Regions from separate parts of the Streptosporangium sp. 'caverna' genome, predicted to be linked through region 2. Evidence: riboswitches for the same ligand, from Rfam matches in the RefSeq annotation. Region 2 holds a riboswitch; the other holds the start of a gene.

Region 1 (6,395 bases), 2.4 Mb from region 2:
ACAGCGGTTGCAGCATCCACAGGAACAGCGAGTAGCCCGACGGGCGCGACTCCATGGGCCGGGGGTCGAGCCCGCCGCCGAGGTAGACGAAGGAGTCGGCCCAGAACCACAGGGCCGGCCGGTAACCCAGCACGGCCAGGGCCCGGAGCCCGCCGCCGACCAGCAGGGCGGCCAGGAAGAGCCAGTGTGCGCCGAGGAAGCGGAGCAAGCGCGGAGCGCGACTCGCCGGGGGCGTTCCCGTTGACACCAGAACCTCCTGAGTCTCTCCGACAAGGCCACCCAGCATAGGTGCGAGATCAGATGGTCTTGTACGAGATAGCGAAGGTTGCGGTGATTGGTCTGTTTGTCGAATGGGTGAATCGGTGGTCAGCGCGGCCGGCCGGCACGGGGTGTGGGCCGGCCGGCGGTCAGCGCGGGCCGACCGGCACCGGGTCTGAGCCGGTCGATGGCCGGCGGGGGCCGGCCGGCGTCAGGTGCGGGCCGGCCGCCGGTCGGCGCGGGCCGACCGGCACCGGGTCCGAGCCGGTCGGCGGCCGACGAGGACCGGCGGGCATGCGGGGCCGACCGGTCGTCGACGACGGTCGATCAGCATTCGATGACGTTCACGGCGAGGCCGCCGCGACTGGTCTCCTTGTACTTGTCGAGCATGTCGCGACCGGTGTCGCGCATCGTTTTGATCGCCTTGTCCAGGGACACGAAGTGCCGGCCGTCGCCGCGCAGCGCGATCCTGGCCGCGGCGATGGCCTTGATCGAGGCCACCGCGTTGCGCTCGATGCACGGAATCTGGACCAGCCCGCCGATCGGGTCGCAGGTGAGACCCAGGTTGTGCTCGATGCCGATCTCGGCGGCGTTCTCCACCTGCTCGGGGGTGCCGCCCAGCACCTCGGTGAGCCCGGCGGCGGCCATCGAGCAGGCCGAGCCGACCTCGCCCTGGCAGCCGACCTCGGCGCCGGAGATGGAGGCGTTCTCCTTGAACAGCACACCGATCGCTCCGGCGGTCAGCAGGAAGCGGACCACGCCCTCGTCGTCGGACTTCCGCGTGAAGCGGTCGTAGTAGGTGAGCACCGCGGGGATGATGCCCGCGGCGCCGTTGGTGGGGGCGGTGACGATCCGGCCGCCGGCGGCGTTCTCCTCGTTGACGGCGAGGGCGAACAGCGAGACCCAGTCCATCGTCTGCAGCGAGTCCTTGTCCGGGGACTCGCTCTGCAGCTGCCGGTGGAGCTGGTGGGCGCGGCGGCGGACCTTCAGGCCGCCGGGCAGCACGCCCTCCTTGGCGATGCCCCGCCGTACGGACTCCGACATGACCTGCCAGAGGTGGAGGAGCTGGGCGCGGATCTCGGCCTCGGTGCGGCCGAAGGCCTTCTCGTTCTCCAGCATCAGCCCGGAGATCGACAGGCCCGTCTCGCGGCAGTGGGCGAGCAGTTCGACGGCCGACAGGAAGGGGTACGGCACCACGGTGTCGTCCTGCTTGATCCGGTCGGCGCCCGTGGCGTTCTCGTCCACGACAAAACCGCCGCCCACCGAGTAGTAGACCTTCTCGCGGTGGGCCTCGCCGTTCTCCGCGAAGGCGGTGAAGCGCATGCCGTTGGGGTGGCCGGGAAGGGAGATCTTGCGTTCGAAGACCAGGTCCTCGCCGATGACGAAGGGGATCTCGTGGGAGCCGTACAGGGAGATCCTGCCGGACGTTCGCATGGCGGCCAGCCGCTCGTCCACGGTGTCGACGTCGACAAGCTCGGGCTTCTCGCCCGCCAGGCCGAGCAGGACGGCTTTGTCGCTGCCGTGCCCCTTGCCGGTCAACCCGAGCGAGCCGTACAGGATGACCTCGACCCTGGCGGTTTTCTCCAGGAGCCCATCCTCGTTGAGCCCCCGGGCGAACTTGTGGGCGGCGGCCATCGGGCCACCGGTGTGGGAGCTGGACGGGCCAATTCCGATCTTGAAAAGATCGAAGACACTGATCGTCATTGATCTGGTCCTTCACATCGCCGTGATCACGCGTACGCGTCGGTACGCGTGATCACGGCGCAAGATGGGAGATTTTATGACTCACCGGAGGTGAGCGCGGTGTACTCCTCGGGCGACAGCAGGTCGTCGGCGGTGCCCTCAATACGGATGCGGAACAGCCAGCCCTCGCCGTAGGAGTCGCTGTTGACCAGCGAGGGGTCGTCCACGACCGTCTGGTTGACCTCGACGATCTCGCCGCTGACCGGGGCGAAGATGTCGCTCACCGACTTGGTCGACTCGACCTCGCCGACCGCGTCGCCGGCGGCGACCGTCGTACCGGCCTCGGGGACCTGTACGAAGACCACGTCACCCAGCGCCTCGGCGGCATACGCGGTGATGCCCACGGTGAGGGTCAGGCCGTCGTCGACGCCGGCGATCCACTCGTGTTCCTTGGTGTACTGCAGGTCCTCGGGAATGCTGCTCACTTTTTCCTCCTGTAGAAAGGCAGTTCGACGACGTCGACTGCCTCGTGGCTACCCCGGATGTCCACGGCCAGGCCGGTGGACAGGCCGTTGTCCACATAGGCCATCGCGATGGGCCTGCCCAGTGACTGGGAGGGCGCTCCGCTGGTGACCTCGCCGACGACGCTGCCGTCACCGGCGACGACCACCGGATACCCATGGCGGGGCACCCTGCGGCCGGTCGCGATCAATCCGACCAGGCGGCGGGTCGGCGGGACGTCCTTGAGCGGTTCCAGGGCGGCCCGGCCGACGAAGTCGCCCGGTTTGTCAAACCTCACCACACGGCCCAGCCCGGCGTCGAACGGAGTGTGCTCCGCCGACAGTTCATTGCCGTAGAGCGGCATGCCCGCCTCCAGGCGGAGGGTGTCGCGTGCGGACAGTCCGGCGGGGATCAGGCCGTACGGCTCGCCCGCCTTGGTGAGCGCCGCCCAGAGCGGCTCCGCGTCACCGGCCGGGACGAACAGCTCGAAGCCGTCCTCGCCGGTGTAACCGGTGCGGGCGACGAGCGCCTCGCGGCCGGCCACGGTGGCGGGAAGCCCCGCGTAATATTTGAGCCCGTCGAGGTCGGCGTCGGTGAGCTCGCCCAGGATGGCCTGTGCCCGCGGGCCCTGGACCGCGATCAGCGCGTACTCCTCGGAGCGGTCGTCCACCGTCGCGTCGAAGTCCTTGGCGCGATCGGTGAGCTCGGCGGCGACGCGGGGATAGTTGGAGGCGTTGGCGACGACCATGAACTCGTCGGGGGCCAGCCGGTAGACGATCAGATCGTCCAGCACGTGGCCTTCGGCGTCGACGATCATCGTGTAGCGGGCGCGGCCCGGCTCGACGGCGGAGATGTAGCCGACCAGCGCGTAGTCGAGGGCCTCGCCGGCCTGCGGGCCGGTCACGAAGATCTCGCCCATGTGGGACAGGTCGAACAGTCCTGCCGCCTGGCGGACCGCGTTGTGCTCGGTGGACTCGCTGCCGTAGCGGAGCGGCATCAGCCAGCCCGCGAAATCGGTCAGCGTCGCGCCGAGGGTCTCGTGGACGCCGCGCAGCGGCGTAGGTCGGGACATGTTCGCACCTCAGGCAGGGGACAGATGAGAGCATCCTCCCCCTCTGTCATGGGTGCCTGAGAGTTTCGCCCGATTTTTGCCGGACTTTCACCTTCGGCGAGGCCGCGGGGCCTGCTTTCCAGAGGACACCTACCCGTACGGTCCTTTGCCTTGAGAGGTTCGCGGGGAGGGCTTGCTCCTTCAGGGGTCCTGGTCTGGCTGTCAGGACGCTCTCCCGCACGGGATTCATCGGTGTTGCGACCAGCCTAACGGCCCGCACCTGCCCGGCGAAATCCCCCTGCGGTGAGGCCCCCTTCCCGGCGCCTCCCCGTGCCTGGCCCGCCTTGCCGGCGGGTCGCTCCGCGCCCCGGGATCGGACATCGGGAAGGCGGGGTCAGGCGCTTTCGCCCGCCGTGAGCAGACCGTCGCCGGGGAGGTCGTCCTCGGCGGGCGCGTCCTCGGTCCGTACGGTGCGCACCGCTCCGCCGCCGGCGGCCGTCGCGGCCAGACGTTCCTCGGCGCCGTCGACGATCTGCAGGTCGGCCCTGGTGTGCGCGATGGCCGCGTCGACGAGCAGGGACACCAGGGGGTCGTTCTGCTCGCGGCGAAGGCGCGTCAGCGCGGCCAGGTCCGACAGGTATGCCCTGCGCTGCGCGGACACGAACGCGCCGAGGGACTCCGTGCCCAGCCGGCCGGCCGCGAGCAGCTTGAGGAACAGCTCGTCCCGGAACCCCGACGAACGGATCCACGGGGTGCCCGCCCACTCCCGGAGCTCGTCGGCGCCCGCCTCGGTCAGCTGGTAGAGCGTCTTGTCCGGGCGGTCGCTCTGCGCCACGTGGCTGCGGGTCACGTGACCGTCCCTGACCAGCCGTTCCAGGATCTGGTACAGGTGCCCGATGTTGAGACCGCCCCACTGGGGGCCGACCGCCGACTCGAACCGGGCCTTGAGTTCGTAGCCGTGGCTGGGCCCGTCGGCCAGCAGGGTGAGTACGGCATGGCTAAGCGGCATGGTTCCTACATTGCCACAGGGTAAGGGTTTCGCGGCCTTCATACATTGTGACAATGTATCGACCATGAGCGTTGACGTCAGCTTGAGAGGCATCAGCCGCGCCTACGGCTCGACCAGGGCGCTCGACGAGGTCAGCCTGGAGGTCGAGGCAGGTCAGGCGGTCGCGTTCATGGGGTCCTCCGGAGCGGGCAAATCCACGCTGCTCCATCTCGTCGGTGCGATGGATCTCCCTGACGGGGGCGAGATCCACGTGGCGGGGGAGCGGGTCGACATCCTCGGACGCAGAGGTCTGGACCGGCACCGGCGCCGCGTGGGTTTCGTCTTCCAGCGGTTCCACCTGCTTCCCGCCCTCAGCGTGCTCGACAACGTTCTTGCTCCCGTGCTTCCGCGGCGGGTGGACTTCGACCGCCGGGCGCGGGCCCGCGAGCTGCTCGGCTCGGTCGGGCTGACGGGCAGGGAACGGGCGCTGCCGGGAGAGCTGTCGGGAGGCCAGCAGCAGCGGGTGGCGATCGCCCGGGCGCTGATCGGCCACCCGCCCCTGCTCCTGGCGGACGAGCCGACCGGCAACCTCGACAGCGTCACCGGACAGGAGATCGTCGACCTGCTGTTCTCGATCCGGGAGGAGTACGGGATGACCATGCTGATCGCCACCCACAACCCGGAGGTGGCGGCGGCGTGCGACCGGGTGGTCCGGATGCGGGACGGCCGGATCGTCGGGGACGACCGGGTGACGCCCACCGAGGACGTGCTCGACCGGATCGGGCGTCTCGGATGATCCGCCTGGTCCGGGCACAGCTCCGACATCGGCTCGGCCGGGCCCTGGTGCTGCTGCTCGGCATCGTGATCGCGGCGACGGGCTTCACCGTGCTGACCGGGACCGCCGCGACCCAGCGCCTGGAGATCATCGGCACGGTGGAGAAGAACTTCCGCTCGCAGTACGACATCCTGGTCCGCCCGAAGGGCTCCGCCACCACGCTCGAACGCTCGCAGGGGCTGGTCCGCGCCAACCACCTGTCCGGCATCTTCGGCGGCATCACCATGGAGCAGTACGAGAAGGTCAAGGCTGTCAACGGCGTCGACATCGCCGCCCCCATCGCCATGATCGGCCACTTCGAGCAGATCGGGAGGTCCCTGATCGACGTGACGGACCTGCTGCGCCGGGGCGACCGCACCATGTTCCGGGTGGAGCGCACCCGCGTCACCGACCGGGGCCTCACCCGGATCCCGTTCCGGCAGCCGCAGTACGAGTACGTCACCCGCCGCCAGGTCGCGCTCAGCATGCACAAGTACAGGGAATACGACCGTCTCACCGCGGGGGCGTGGGAGAAGCTCGACGGCGGCCGGCAGGTCCGGTTGAGCACCTCGCTCGACTGGCCCCAGGGATTGGCGGCCAGCGCCTTCCCCTCCGAGCGGACGATCCCTACCAGTGGGTACTGGTCGCTGCAGAACGGCGAGGGACCGCTGTTCGGCCCCGGGCTGTGGGACCCGCCGCGCGGGCGGGCGGCGATCCGGATCGAGCAGGAATTCCCCTTCCTGCTCGCCGCCGTCGACCCGGTCGCCGAGGCCCGCCTGACCGGGCTGGACCGGGCGGTGGTGGAGGGGCGTTACCTCGGGTACGACACGCCCCAGGAGGTGTCGAGCGAGGTCAAGATGCTCGCGGCGTCCATTCCCTACGTCGACCAGCAGGACGAGATCGTGATCCGGCGACTGCCCGAGGAGGTGACGGAGAAGGTCATCCAGGGCATGCCGGCCAAGCGGTTCCTGTCCTACCTGGACACGCGGCGAGGCGAGGCGGTCAAGCGGACGACCATCGGCGCCGAACAGGTCTACGAGAAGATGCTCGACGACTGGACGGACTTCCCCCCGAACCAGTTCTGGCCGCTCAAGCGGTAC
Region 2 (6,395 bases):
CGATGATGCACTCGTGGGCGACCAGGCCGCCGCGGCCGGTGTAGAGGACCGGGTAGTGCGGGCTGAGCCTGCGGGCCAGGTAGTTGGCCGACAGGATGGCCTGCTCGGTGGCCGCCTTGAGCCCGTCGGCGCCCATCATCCGGATGTACGCCCAGGAGATGGGCAGGATGCCCGCCGAGCCGTACGGCGCCGCCGAGACCGGGCCGACCACGGAGTCGTCGCGCAGCGGGTGGCCGGGCAGGTAGTCGGCGAGGTGCGCGCGGACCGCGACCGGGCCCACGCCGGGGCCGCCGCCGCCGTGCGGGATGCAGAAGGTCTTGTGCAGGTTCAGGTGGGAGACGTCCGCCCCGAACTCGCCCAGCTTGGCCAGGCCGACCAGCGCGTTGAGGTTGGCGCCGTCGACGTAGACCTGGCCGCCCGCCTCGTGCACCATCTCGCAGATCTGGACGATCGTCTCCTCGTACACGCCGTGCGTGGACGGGTAGGTCACCATGATCGCGGCGAGCCGGTCGCGGTGCTTCTCGATCTTCGCGGTGAGGTCGGCGAGGTCCACGTTGCCGTTGTCGTCGCAGGCGACGACGGCCACGCGCATGCCCGCCATGACGGCGCTGGCGGCGTTGGTGCCGTGCGCGGAGGACGGGATCAGGCAGACGTCCCGGCTCCCCTCGCCACGCGCCTTGTGGTAGGCGTGGATCGCCAGGAGGCCGGCGAACTCGCCCTGGGAGCCCGCGTTGGGCTGGATCGACACGGCGTCGTAGCCGGTGACCTCGGCCAGCCAGCCCTCCAGCTCCTTGATCAGCTCGATGTAGCCCCTGGCCTGGTCCTCGGGAGCGTAGGGGTGCAGCCCGGCGAACTCGGGCCAGGTGATCGGCTCCATCTCGGTGGTCGCGTTGAGCTTCATGGTGCAGGAGCCCAGCGGGATCATCGACCGGTCGAGCGCGATGTCCTTGTCCTGGAGCTTGCGCAGGTAACGCAGCAGCGCCGTCTCGGAGCGGTGGCTGTGGAAGACCGGGTGGGTCAGGTAGTCGCTCACGCGCGCCAGGGCGGTGGGCAGGGCGTCGTGCGCGGTGGAGTCGAGGTCGGCCAGGACCGCGCCGTTGACCTCGAAGGCCGCCAGGACCTGCTCCAGGTGGATGAGCTCGGTCTTCTCGTCGCAGGTGATGCCCACGTGGTCGGCGTCGGCCAGGCGCAGGTTGATCCCGTTGTCGCGGGCGGCGGCGACGACCTCGGCCGCGCGGCCCGGAACCCTGGCCAGCACGGTGTCGAAGAAGGTGTCGTGCACGATCTCGACACCGCCCTGGCGGAGGCCCTCGGCGAGCACGACGGCGTGCCGGTGGGCGCGGCGGCCGATCCGGCGCAGCCCCTCGGGGCCGTGGTAGACGGCGTACATGCCCGCGATCACGGCGAGCAGCACCTGCGCGGTGCAGATGTTGCTGGTCGCCTTCTCCCTGCGGATGTGCTGCTCGCGGGTCTGCAGCGCGAGTCGGTAGGCGGGGCGCCTGTCGGCGTCCTGGGAGACTCCGACCAGGCGGCCGGGCATCTGGCGCTGCAGTCCCTCGCGAACCGCCATGTAGGCCGCGTGGGGGCCGCCGAAGCCGAGCGGGACGCCGAAGCGCTGCGAGGAGCCGATCGCGATGTCGGCGCCGAGCTCGCCGGGCGCGGCGAGCATGGTGAGGGCGAGCAGGTCGGCGGCGGCGACCATCTGGGCGCCGCGCGCGTGGGCGGCGTCGGCGATGGCGCGGAAGTCCCTGACCCGGCCGCTGGCGCCCGGATACTGGACGAGCACGCCGAAGCACTCGGGGAGCTCGCCGGTGAAGTCACTCTCGACCAGCTCGATGCCGATCGGCTCGGCCCGGGTCCGCAGCACCGCCTTGGTCTGCGGCAGCGCGTCGGCGTCGACCACGAACACGTTCGCGGCGCCGCGGCTCGCGCGGCGGGCCAGGGTCATGGCCTCGGCCGCGGCGGTGGCCTCGTCCAGCAGGGAGGCGCCGGCGACGTCGAGCGCGGTCAGGTCGGAGATGACCGTCTGGAAGTTGATCAGGGCCTCCAGCCGGCCCTGGGAGATCTCCGGCTGGTAGGGCGTGTACGCGGTGTACCAGCCCGGGTTCTCCAGGAGGTTGCGGCGGATGACGCCCGGGGTGATCGTGTCGTGGTAGCCGAGGCCGATCATCGAGGTGAGCACGCTGTTGCGCTCGGCGAGGGCGCGCAGCTCGGCGATGGCCTCGGGCTCGCTCGCCGCCGGGGGCAGGCTCAGCCGGTCGGAGAACCGGATCGCCTCCGGCACGGCCACCGCGATCATGTCGGCGGTGGAGGCGAACCCGACCGCCTCCAGCATGCGGGTCTGGTCTGCGTCGTCAGGTCCGATATGACGGGTCGAGAACGGCGGAGAGCTGAGCTCACTGAGCAGTGACAGGTCGGTCATGGAGAGCCTCCCGAGGCGGTGGAGACCGGCGCAGGGCGCGGGCCTATGCCGGATTCCCCCTCTGTCACCTCGACCTGAGAGCTTCGCCTCCCCTGCCGGGGAGGCTTTCACCGTCGGTGAGACGCGACTGGCGGACGCGTCTTCTTTCCAGAGTTGCCTCGTCCGCGCGGTACATGGTGCCTGAGAGATTCCGGGGAGGTTGCTCCTTCGGCGCCCCGATCTTGTCGGGGTCTCTCCCGCACGGTGTCAGTGGCGAGACAACTTTACCCCGTGCGGCGAGCCCTGCGACGACGGGCCAGCTCATCGGCGTGATGATCTTCTAAAGGGCTCTCGCTCGACTCCGCAGGTTCGCCGGGAAGATCTGCGAGGGAGCCCTCCACCTCCTGCCACACCCGGCCGAGCGCGATGCCGAAAACGCCCTGACCTCCCTGAAGGAGGTCGATGACCTCGTCGGGCGAGGTGCACTCGTAGACGCTCACCCCGTCGCTCATCAAAGTGATCTGGGCGAGGTGGTTGACGCCGCGGTCGCGCAGGTGCTGCACCGCGATGCGGATCTGCTGGAGGGAGACGCCGGTGTCGAGCAACCGTTTGACGACCTTGAGCACCAGGATGTCGCGGAAGCCGTACAGCCGTTGGGTACCCGAGCCGTGAGCGGCTCGGACGGTGGGCTCGACCAGTCCGGTGCGTGCCCAGTAATCCAGTTGCCGGTAGGTGATGCCGACCGCGGCACAGGCCGTCGCACCCTTGTATCCGAGGTCGGCGGGCACTTTCACCGGTTGCCCGTCGAACAGCAGACCTTCTTCACCCGCGCGCTGACGTGCCGATTGGCGCCGTTCCGGGTCATCCTGATCGGCGTTTCTATCCTCGCCGCTGCTGACCGCCACGCGGACCTCCGGCTTTCTCTCATCCCACGGCCTGATCTGGGGGTTTGCGCACGGCCGCAGGTTTCACTTGCACCGTAAGACTGGGGCCAAGCTCAGTCAACGACCCCACCCGGCGCGTCGTGAAGCGTAAATGCACCGAAATACCTACCCCGCGCGACCAAAGTCCTCGGGTGTGATCGTGTCAAGGAATTCCCTGAACTTCTCCACTTCGTCCTCCTGGTCGTCGGGGATGATCACCCCGGCTTCCCGGACCACCTCCTCGCTCGCGAAGATGCGTGCGCCGGTGCGCAGTGCCAAGGCGATCGAGTCCGAAGGACGGGCGCTCACCTCGACCCCGTTCGAGAACACGAGATCGGCAAAGAAGATCCCGTCACGCAGCGCGACGATGTTGACCGTGCTCAACCGGATCCCGAGTCCGTCGAGCACGTCACGGAAAAGGTCATGGGTGAGCGGGCGGGGTGGTGGCTCCTCAGCCTGGGCCATGGCGATCGCCGTGGCCTCCGTCATACCAATCCAGATCGGTAGATAGCGCTCCCCTTGCGCCTCCTTGAGCAGGACGATCGGCTGGTTGGAGGGCATCTCAACCCGAACGCCCACGACGTCCATCTGCAACACGGGCTGCTCCGTCTTCGCTGGATTCCGACCGGTTTGTTCAACGTAACACTCGTGGGGGTACGAGTGCCTGGTCAGGTTCTCACCGACCCAGGACCCCACGAACGCCCGAACGCAGAAGTGAGGCGTGCAATTCCAGCAGCAGACCCGTTATCTCCCTGGCCGTCTCGTCGGCCTGGTCGATGGCGCCCGGTCCGCGGCGGTGCAGCAGCGGGGCGACGGCCTGCTCCACGAGCCCGGCCTCGCGCTCGGCGGCGGCCTTGACGGCCCGTAGGTGACGTGCGTGCAGGCCGAAGGCCGCCAGGGCGCCGACGCTGCGGGCCACGGCCAGCGCCTCGGCGCTGTAGTAGCGGGCCACGGCGGCCAGCAGGCCGTAGTCCTCCAGCTCGGTGAGGGTCTCCTCGTCGAGCTCGGCGGCGGCGAGCAGCTCCTCGCGGCTGAGACGGACCTCGGGGGGCGCGTCGTCGGGGACGACCCGCGGTTTCGAGGCCGGCCGATCATCGCGGTCGGCCGCCTCGAGATGGTCCTTGATCACACGCAGTGGCAGGTAGCGGTCACGCTGCTCACTGAGGATGTAGCGCAGACGCTCGACGTCGGCGTAGGTGAACTTGCGGTAGCCCGAAGGACTGCGCTCCGGCTCGATCAGCCCCTCGCCCTCCAGGAAACGAATCTTGGAGATGCTGACGTCGGGGAACTCGCTCTGCAGGAGAGCGAGCACCTCCCCGATGCTCATGTGCGCACGAGCGGCCTGCGAGCTCATCATCCTCCAGCGGCGCCACGGGTGAGGAAGACCAGGCGGAACTTGCCGATCTGCACTTCGTCCCCGCCGTACAGGGGGACCTCCTCGATCCGCTCACGGTTGACATAGGTGCCGTTCAGGCTGCCGACGTCGCAGACGGTGAACACCCCGCCACCGTGCCGGCGGAACTCCACGTGACGGCGCGAGACGGTGACGTCGTCGAGGAAGATGTCGCTCGCGGGATGGCGGCCCACGGTGGTGAGGTCGCTGTCCAGAAGGAAGCGGCTGCCCGCGTTGGGACCGTGCCTGGCGACCAGCAGGGCGGTGCCCGGAGGCAGCCGATCCACGTCCTGTCGGTCGGCAAGAGGCGCCTCTCCGATCTCCGGCTCGTAGGTCTCGATCCTGGAGAGGGAAATGGTCGACGTGCTGACTTCGGGTGCTTCGACCCTACTCAGCGGCGACCCGCAGTGTGAACAGAAACGGGCATCCTCAGGGTTGGCATGACCGCACTGCGTGCAGTAGACGCTCGGCATCGATCGGCTCGGCCTCCTACCGCGAAGACGCGGCAACGGTGCTCAGGATGCGCGCCTCGCTTCTTCGCTTCTCAAGTATTTGTTCAGACTGCGAATGTCGCAACCTACAGTGATGAGAGTCGAAGGTCAAGGCTGACGCTGGACCGCGGGTTCGGTCGGTGACAAAGTTACAGCCGGTACTGCCTCCGGTCCATGCCGCCGCGCTGGATTCGCTGTGTTTACCGTCTCTTCCGCGTGTTGATGTGTGTCTCCGCATCCGTGTGGTTCCGCTGTGCTCACCGTGCGTGTCGTACGCGCCGTTCGCTGCGTGCGTGTTGCCGTGTGCGCGCCGTGCGCGCCAGGTTCGCTGTGTTCGCCGTGTTCATCGGGTGACCGGGATCGGACGAGTGCCCCTCAGCCGCCGGCGGCCTCCTCCACCACCCGCGCCCAGTGCTCGATCATGACCTGCGCGGAGTCGACGTCGAACCCCTCGGCCCACAGGTGGGTGACGGCCTCGGCCGGGTCGGGCAGCACCAGGGCCCAGCTCCCGTCCTCGGCGACGACCCGCACCCCGTCAGTGGTGTCGATGCGGTAGTGCTCGGCGGCCTCGATGACCGAGCGCATCACCGCGCCCTTGGCCGCCCACGGGGTCGGCACCGTCCGGCGCAGCAGCTTGGCCTCGGGGATCCTGGCGTCGATCTGGCTGAGCGACAGCCGGGTCCTGGCCACCAGGCCGAGCAGGCGCAGGAACACCGCCAGGCCGTCCACCGTGGGCCCGAACTCGGGCACGATGAAACCACCCCGCCCATCGGCCGCGAAGACCATCTCCGGCCTTCTGGCGGCCGCGGTGAGCGCGTCGATCGCGGTGGAGGTCCACTCCGCCTGCACCCCGTGGAACCGGCAGACCTGCTCGGCCACCCGGGTGGTGGTGACCGGCAGCGCCACCCGGCCGCCGCGCCGCTCGGCCGCGACCAGGTCCAGCACCACCAGCAGGGCCCGCTCCTCGCTGATCAGCTGGCCCATCTCGTCCACGAGGGCGACCCGCTCCCCCACGGGGTCGAACCGCACCCCGAAGGCCGCCCTGGAGGAGCTGACGAGCTCCGCGAGGCGCTGGAGGTCGCGGCGGCGCTCGGCGAAGGTCTCGGTGGGCGAGGCGTCGTCCAGCCGGTTGTTGACGGTGAGCACGTCCACCCCGACCCTGCCGAGGAGGCTGGGCAGCACCAGCG

What was found. A riboswitch is a leader RNA that binds a small molecule or an ion and turns the genes downstream of it on or off. The one in region 2 is predicted to bind glycine.
Region 1: another riboswitch for glycine. It lies ahead of gcvT (glycine cleavage system aminomethyltransferase GcvT); the one in region 2 lies ahead of gcvP (aminomethyl-transferring glycine dehydrogenase).

What each region holds. Positions count from the first base shown of each region.
Region 1 covers NZ_CP029711.1:1,579,127-1,585,521, forward strand. Annotated here, with positions in the region: gene DKM19_RS07100 (hypothetical protein) at 1-247, opposite strand, end outside; gene DKM19_RS07105 (L-serine ammonia-lyase) at 586-1,962, opposite strand; gene gcvH (glycine cleavage system protein GcvH) at 2,037-2,426, opposite strand; gene gcvT (glycine cleavage system aminomethyltransferase GcvT) at 2,423-3,514, opposite strand; glycine riboswitch at 3,548-3,642, opposite strand; glycine riboswitch at 3,643-3,741, opposite strand; gene DKM19_RS07120 (PadR family transcriptional regulator) at 3,888-4,502, opposite strand; gene DKM19_RS07125 (ABC transporter ATP-binding protein) at 4,567-5,277, shown strand; gene DKM19_RS07130 (FtsX-like permease family protein) at 5,274-6,395, shown strand, end outside.
Region 2 covers NZ_CP029711.1:3,956,121-3,962,515, reverse strand. Annotated here, with positions in the region: gene gcvP (aminomethyl-transferring glycine dehydrogenase) at 1-2,422, opposite strand, end outside; glycine riboswitch at 2,580-2,671, opposite strand; gene DKM19_RS17480 (MerR family transcriptional regulator) at 2,686-3,306, opposite strand; gene DKM19_RS17475 (bifunctional nuclease family protein) at 3,451-3,921, opposite strand; gene DKM19_RS17470 (MerR family transcriptional regulator) at 4,001-4,651, opposite strand; gene DKM19_RS17465 (FHA domain-containing protein) at 4,678-5,190, opposite strand; gene DKM19_RS17460 (mannose-1-phosphate guanyltransferase) at 5,584-6,395, opposite strand, start outside.